2 linked regions of the Symmachiella dynata genome follow. The protein of the gene in region 2 binds, or shares a complex with, the protein of the main gene of each other region. Links are inferred from orthologs where the notes say so. Each region holds a gene or a part of one and is shown on either strand. Other genes may lie near its edges.

Evidence for each region.
Region 1: the proteins of uvrB (region 2) and Mal52_RS11615 are in contact, whole or in part, in a crystal structure (PDB 7EGT), measured with the Thermus thermophilus proteins. The link is inferred for Symmachiella dynata from one-to-one orthologs. Residues at the interface, in WP_096411307.1 of Thermus thermophilus: Glu23, Leu25, Arg26, Asp27, Gly28, Glu29, Arg30, Phe31, Arg55, Glu326, Asp327, Phe328, Glu379, Ser382, Gln383, His398, Gly400, Arg401; in WP_096412145.1 of Thermus thermophilus: His654, Arg656, Phe657, Gln666, Asp668, Glu669, Lys680, Arg681, Leu682, Ser683, Lys685, Tyr686, Ala687.

What each region holds. Positions count from the first base shown.
Region 1 is NZ_CP036276.1:2,997,851-3,001,169, reverse strand. Bases 138-3,132 are described here. They hold Mal52_RS11615 (ATP-dependent helicase), read right to left. Parts: upstream 2,766-3,132; coding sequence 510-2,765; downstream 138-509. Other genes in these bases: Mal52_RS11610 (sodium-dependent transporter), read left to right, coding at 3,097-3,132; Mal52_RS11620 (GNAT family N-acetyltransferase), read left to right, coding at 138-307. Outside these bases: more of Mal52_RS11620, read left to right, coding at 1-137; more of Mal52_RS11610, read left to right, coding at 3,133-3,319. UniProt on the Escherichia coli protein: A helicase with DNA-dependent ATPase activity. Unwinds DNA duplexes with 3'-5' polarity. Translocates on single-stranded DNA with 3'-5' polarity. Initiates unwinding more efficiently from a nicked substrate than double-stranded DNA.
Region 2 is NZ_CP036276.1:3,294,820-3,298,067, forward strand. Bases 68-2,991 are described here. They hold uvrB (excinuclease ABC subunit UvrB), read left to right. Parts: upstream 68-446; coding sequence 447-2,537; downstream 2,538-2,991. Other genes in these bases: Mal52_RS12720 ((2Fe-2S)-binding protein), read right to left, coding at 68-176; Mal52_RS12730 (ABC transporter permease), read left to right, coding at 2,598-2,991. Outside these bases: more of Mal52_RS12720, read right to left, coding at 1-67; more of Mal52_RS12730, read left to right, coding at 2,992-3,248. UniProt on the Escherichia coli protein: The UvrABC repair system catalyzes the recognition and processing of DNA lesions. A damage recognition complex composed of 2 UvrA and 2 UvrB subunits scans DNA for abnormalities.

The sequences.
Region 1 (3,319 bases), 300 kb from region 2 along the record:
CGTGGGCTGGGCTTCCCTGTCCCACTGGAATCAAAAACCGGCGTACGACATCAGTGCGGAGACGACCTTCTATGTGGCTGTCGAACATCGCGGACAAGGCATCGGCCGCGCGCTGAAAGCAGCAATCATCGAAGAAGCCCGCCACCACGGTTTCCATTCGCTAATCGCCCTCGTCACAGCCGAAAGCGAAGCAAGTCTGCATTTGAACAAAATGTTCGGGTTTGTCGAAGTCGGCGTGCTCAAGGAAATCGGTCGTAAGTTTGATCGGTTGTTGGATGTGGTGATACTGCAGAAGGTGTTGGACTGATGTTCTAAAAAAGCGCCGCTGTACTTGGCACTACGAAAAAAACCTCACGCAAAGGCGCAAAGATCGCAAAGCAAAGTAACTCACCATGCCCGACTCCTTGCAGCCTCTGCGCCTTGGCGTGAGATTTCCTGCATGGAATGCACGTCTTTTGTTTGATCTGTGTTCAATCCGTGTTTCATCTGTGGCTAATAAACACCACTAACTAACGCTGCCCGACCGGTTGCAGCGGGCTTTTGGCGATGTCGAAGTTGCGGCACTCCCCTGCTGCGAATTCGACCGTGACTGTTTTGCGGCGACCGAAGCCGTCGACGTTGCGGACGGTGCCGACACCGTATTGCGGATGGCGGACGTCCATGCCAATGCTGAAACCGCGCGGAATATCCGTCGGGGTGTTGGTGCCATTGAGCAAGTCGGCGGCGGTCATCATTTGTGGTCGCGGCGCGTCTTCTTCGGGGCGCTGTTTGATGATCGGTTCGAAGTCGTCCAGCGAATCGTCGTGGGCATAGTCATCGTCCCACGCGATATATTCGCTGTCGGTTTCGACGACGGTGGCGGCGAGATCCATCTCGAACAAAAACGGGCTGGGGATCGTCGAGAGTCGCTGGCCGCGGATATCCCGCACTGCTGTTTGCGTGAGCATCAACTGCTCTTCCGCACGGGTCATGCCCACGAACAACAAACGTCGCTCCTCTTCCAGTTCATGCGGGTCGTCACTGTTGATTGCCCGTTCGTGCGGTAACAGGTTTTGTTCAACACCGACGATGAAGACCACCGGATATTCCAACCCCTTAGCGGCGTGCAACGTCATCAATGTTACGCTGCCCGCATGTTCATCCAGGCTATCCACATCGTTGATCAGCGAACTTTCTTCCAGGAATCCTTCCAACGTGGCATCGTCGCCGTGCGCTGCATCGTATTGCCGGGCTGCGGAGATCAATTCATCGACGTTGGCAGCCCGCTCCATGTTTTGTTCCGTGGGGTCATCCAGCCAAGAATGATCATAGCCGGTTTGTGTAACGACCTGCGTGATCAACTCGGCGACTCCCTGCGCCGTGCGTTGCGACAGTTGGGAGATCAATTCGTAAAACCCATGCAGTGCTTTGACGGCGCGCTTTGTTAGCTTGGGGACCTCCTCCGCACGCGCCGCTGCTTCCAACAAACCGCCCCCCTGCCCCGTTGTCCAAGCGGTTAAACGCGTCAGTGATGTTTTGCCGATGCCCCGCGCGGGGACGTTGACGACTCGTTCAAACGCGGTCCGGTCAGCCGGGTTGGCGATCAGCCGTAGGTAGGCGACGATGTCTTTGACTTCGGCCCGGTCGTAAAACCCAACACCGGCGGCGACTTGATACGGAATGTGAAAGCGGGCCAATGCTCGTTCGATGCTTCGCGAAAGTGCGTTGACCCGATAAAAGATTGCGAAGTCCGACCACGCTCTGCCTGCTTGATCCACGAGGTCTTGAATCCGCAGCGCGATCCCTTCTGCCTCGGCAGCGCCGTCGGTGAACGTCAATAACTCGACCGGCGGCCCTTCATCATTCTCCGTCAGCAATTCCTTGGCTTTGCGGTTAAAATTGTGACCGATCAACAGATCCGCTTGCCGCAAGATGGCCTTAGTGCTGCGGAAATTATGTTCCAGGCGGACGACTTTTGCATCGGGATAATCTTGTTCGAAACGCAAGATGTTGCCGATCTCGGCCCCCCGCCAGGCATAGATCGATTGATCGGGATCACCGGTGGCGCATAGATTGGGATAATCCTGTGACAACGCGCGGACGATGCGGTATTGCGGTAGGTTGGTGTCCTGATATTCATCGACGAGAACGTATTGAAACCGCTCGTCCAGTTGGCTCCGCAAGGCGGGGTTTTCTTCCAGCAAGCGCGCCACGTGCAGCAACAGGTCGTCGAAGTCGACCGCATTGCTGTCTTGCAACGCGCGTTGATAGGCGGGGTAGGCCTCCGTCACAACCCGCAACATTGTATCGCCTATTCCTCCCCCAGGGTTGAGGGCAAACTCCTCGGGGCCGACGAGACGATTTTTGCTGGAGCTAATCCGCGCCGCCACTTTGGCGGGTGGAAAATGTTTGACATCGTGCCCCAACTCGGTAAGCACCGATTTGAGCAACCGTCGTTGGTCCGAGGTGTCGAGAATCGTGTAGTTCGGCTGCAGTCCGACGCCGCGTGCGTGCTTGCGCAGCAATTGTGCGCAGAACCGGTGAAACGTGCTGACCCAGATTTTGGCATCCGGCAACAGCGCTTCAACACGCTCACCCATTTCACGAGCCGCTTTGTTGGTGAAGGTGATCGCCAGAATGTTGTAGGGATGCACGCCGCTTTGCACCAACTGGGCGATACGGTGCGTGATCACCCGCGTCTTGCCCGAACCGGGACCGGCAAGCACGAGCAGCGGTCCCTCCTTGTGGTCGACCGCCTGTTGTTGGCTGGCTGTGAGATTGTTCAAAAGTCGCTGCTTGTAAAATCGGAACTCGAGGCAAGGGCCGCGCTCCGTCCACGGCCCGTTCCAGCAATCATAAAGAATGCGCTCGCGTTTTGACCAGCCAATTGTCATTCCGACGACTGAGGAACACTCCCCTGCCCCGTTCACCGCTGTCCAGAATGATTCTGTCGGACAATCTGCCCGCCCCCAGAATTTTCTAATTTCCACGGCTTTGATAGAAATTATCCTGTAACAAACGCCACTCATTTGCGCTTCAGTTATTATGTGACCGTAACTATAACACCATAGCTGCGCGCTGTGGCCTACGATAATCATTCGGAGGGGGGGAGCGACAATGAGTGGCCAACCGAATCAAAACGGCGTAGAACTCGCCGATGCAAGCGTTAAAGGCAACCCGGACCGTGGCGGGTTTGCCACGAACTTTGGCTTTATCATGGCGGCGGTCGGGAGCGCCGTGGGGTTGGGGAATATTTGGAAATTCCCTTACATCACCGGCGAATACGGTGGCGGCGCGTTTGTGTTGGTCTATTTAATCTGCATTGCCGTCGTCGGATTGC
Region 2 (3,248 bases):
TTCAAATCCTGGACCGATTCGGCGTTGAACACGCTGACCGCAGAATCGATTTCCTCAGACGTGACGCCCAGGCAACGGCAGATCACATCGTTACTACAGCCGCTCGCAGTGGACTTTTCCACGACGGTAGAGGTTTTCACTGCGAAGAGAGTCGCTTTAGCTGCCCAATTAGTCATATCGGTCGTTCCGATGCAGTCAACATGAATTGAGAATGAGTCTCAGTTGCACTGGTTCAATTCTACCGAAACGTCAGACGATGTCAAATCCAATTGGCACTGTCTCAATCGTGAGCGTGTAGTCCTCCGGCGCGCCCTTCATAAACCGTTTTGAGGCAATGGGTTATCAGGTTTGACTCACAATTCTGTTAGGGACCCCGTATACTGTTCGTTGAGCGCTTCGTCGGTGGCGGGGCGATAGCTGGTGACTATTGTGTTACGGATTTCAACATGCCTGAGTTTCAATTACAGAGTGAATTCCAGCCCGGCGGCGACCAGCCGGCAGCGATTGAAGCGTTGGTCAAAGGGATTCAAGCGGGGCAGAAGGAACAGGTGCTGTTAGGGGTCACCGGCTCTGGCAAGACCTTCACGATGGCCAATGTGATCCAACAAATGCAGCGGCCTGCGCTGGTGTTGTCGCACAATAAGACGTTGGCGGCGCAGTTGTATTCGGAGTTCAAGGCGTTCTTTCCGCATAACGCCGTGTCGTATTTTGTTAGTTATTACGATTATTATCAGCCCGAAGCGTACATTCCGCAGCGCGACATCTACATCGAAAAAGATGCATCGATCAACGAAGAGATCGATCGTTTGCGGCTGCAGGCGACCAGTTCGTTGGTCAGCCGGCGGGATGTGATTGTTGTGGCGAGCGTGAGTTGCATCTACGGTTTGGGGTCTCCCAAAGACTATTTGGAGATGATGTTGCCGTTGCGGGTCGGAGACGAAATCGACCGCGACGAGATGCTGCTGAAACTGATCGACATCCAATACGATCGTAACGACATCAGTTTTCAGCGAGGCACCGTCCGCGTGCGGGGTGACGTCGTCGAGTGCTGGCCGGCGTACGAGGAATTTGCCTACCGCATCGAGCTGTGGGGCGATGAGATCGAAAAACTGTCGATCATCAACCCGCTGACCGGACAAGAAGCCCGTGTGTTGGAAGAGGCGTACATCTATCCCGCCAAGCATTTTGTCATGCCGCAAGAACGGATTACGGCGGCGATCAAGGCGATCGAAGACGAGCTGAATGGGCGGTTGCAAGAATTGCGAGAAGCGGGCAAATTGCTGGAAGCACAGCGATTAGCGGCTCGGACGCGGTTTGATTTGGAAATGATGCAAGAGGTCGGGTATTGCCCCGGTATCGAAAATTACAGTCAGCCGTTATCGGGCCGTCCCCCGGGATCGCCGCCTGATACGTTGATGGACTTTTTCCCGGACGACTTTGTGGCATTCATCGACGAATCGCACGCCACAACACCGCAAATCCGTGCCATGTTTGCCGGCGATCATTCGCGGAAGACGACGCTGGTCGAACATGGATTCCGTCTGCCTTCGGCGCTCGATAATCGGCCGTTGAAGTTTGCTGAATGGCGCGAGCGGCTGAATCAAATCGTGTACGTGTCGGCCACTCCCAGCGACTGGGAATTGGAACAGACCGGCGGTGAATTTGTCGAACAGGTGATTCGCCCGACCGGTCTGGTCGATCCCGTGATCCACATCGTTCCCGCCCGCGGCCAAGTCCCGCATTTGATGGAACAAATTCGCAAGCGAGCGGAGGTCCAGGAACGGGTCTTGGTCACGACGCTCACTAAGCGATTGTCGGAGGAACTCACGCGTTATTTGTCAGAACAGGGCATTCGTTGCAAGTGGCTGCATTCGGAATTGGACGCGATTGAACGTGTGGAGATTCTCCGTGAATTACGGGAACACAAATTCGATGCGTTGATTGGCATTAACTTGCTGCGGGAAGGTTTGGACTTGCCGGAAGTCTCCTTAGTCGCCATTCTGGATGCAGACAAAGAAGGTTTCTTGCGCAGTGAAACGAGTCTGATTCAAACCATCGGGCGGACGGCACGGAATGTGAACGCTGAAGTCTATTTGTATGCGGATCGCGTGACCAATAGCATGCAGCGGGCGATTGATGAAACGAATCGCCGTCGCGAATTACAGTTGGCCTATAATGCGGAGCATGGGATTACGCCGGAAACGATTCGCAAGGCGATTTCTCGCGGGATTGAAGAAGATATCGAAGCGCGGCAAGTCGAGCAGTCGGCGGCGGGGATTGGGGATGAACAACAGTACGTCACCATGGAGTTCGTCCAAGAATTGGAAGCGGAGATGCTGGCGGCGGCTGAGGATTTGCAATTCGAACGGGCAGCCGAACTGCGCGATCGGATTTTGCAGCTCAAGCAACAGCTTGGACAACCGCTCACGGCGGACGAAAAGGTGGCCGAGGGACAAGTCAAATCGCAGACCAAGAAAAAGCGGGGCCGCCGCCGTGGGGGTGGAAAACGGGTTCCCAAACCAGGAAAGCGAGAGTAACAAACTGTGTTGAACGGTTGTGACAAGAATTGATGGGGTGGACCGGGAGAAACGCGTCACATGCTGAGCGCTAAGGCAGTGGACCGTTGGGCCGAAGATTGGGCCGATGGATTGAACCCGATTTTGGTGAAGGAGACGCGGCAGGTCTTTAAAACCCATCTGGTGACAATCCCGTTCTTTGTGGCGTTGGTGGTCGCCTGGTTCGTGTCGATGTCGGTCGTGATCGAACCGGCGCATCCGGAGAGTGTTCTCGGCCCCAGACTTCTTATGCCCTTGTTGATGGTACTGGGGGCTGCACTTTTTTACGTCGTGCCCTACATCAGCTTCCGCAGCATGACTGCCGAGCGCGAACGGCACACGTTTGAGATGCTGGCCGTCAGTTCGCTGTCCGACACGCAGATCTTTTGGGGAAAACTCAGCTCGGCGCTCGTCGTGATTGGATTGTTTGTCGCAGCGTTTGCGCCGTTCATTTCGATGACTTATATGCTCCGCGGCTTGAGCGTATTCGACATCCTCGCGGCACTGATTGTTATTGCAGCCACAGCCACTATGTTGTCATTATTTGGTCTGATGTTGGGTGCGCTGGCGACGAAGCTGCATTTTCAAATCATGAATATGCTGCTGTTGCTATTTGGTTCCACCATTGCTGCTATTTTCTTGTCGGAACTTACTGCATCCATTGCGTATACCGGCGGGGGTGTCGATCTGTGT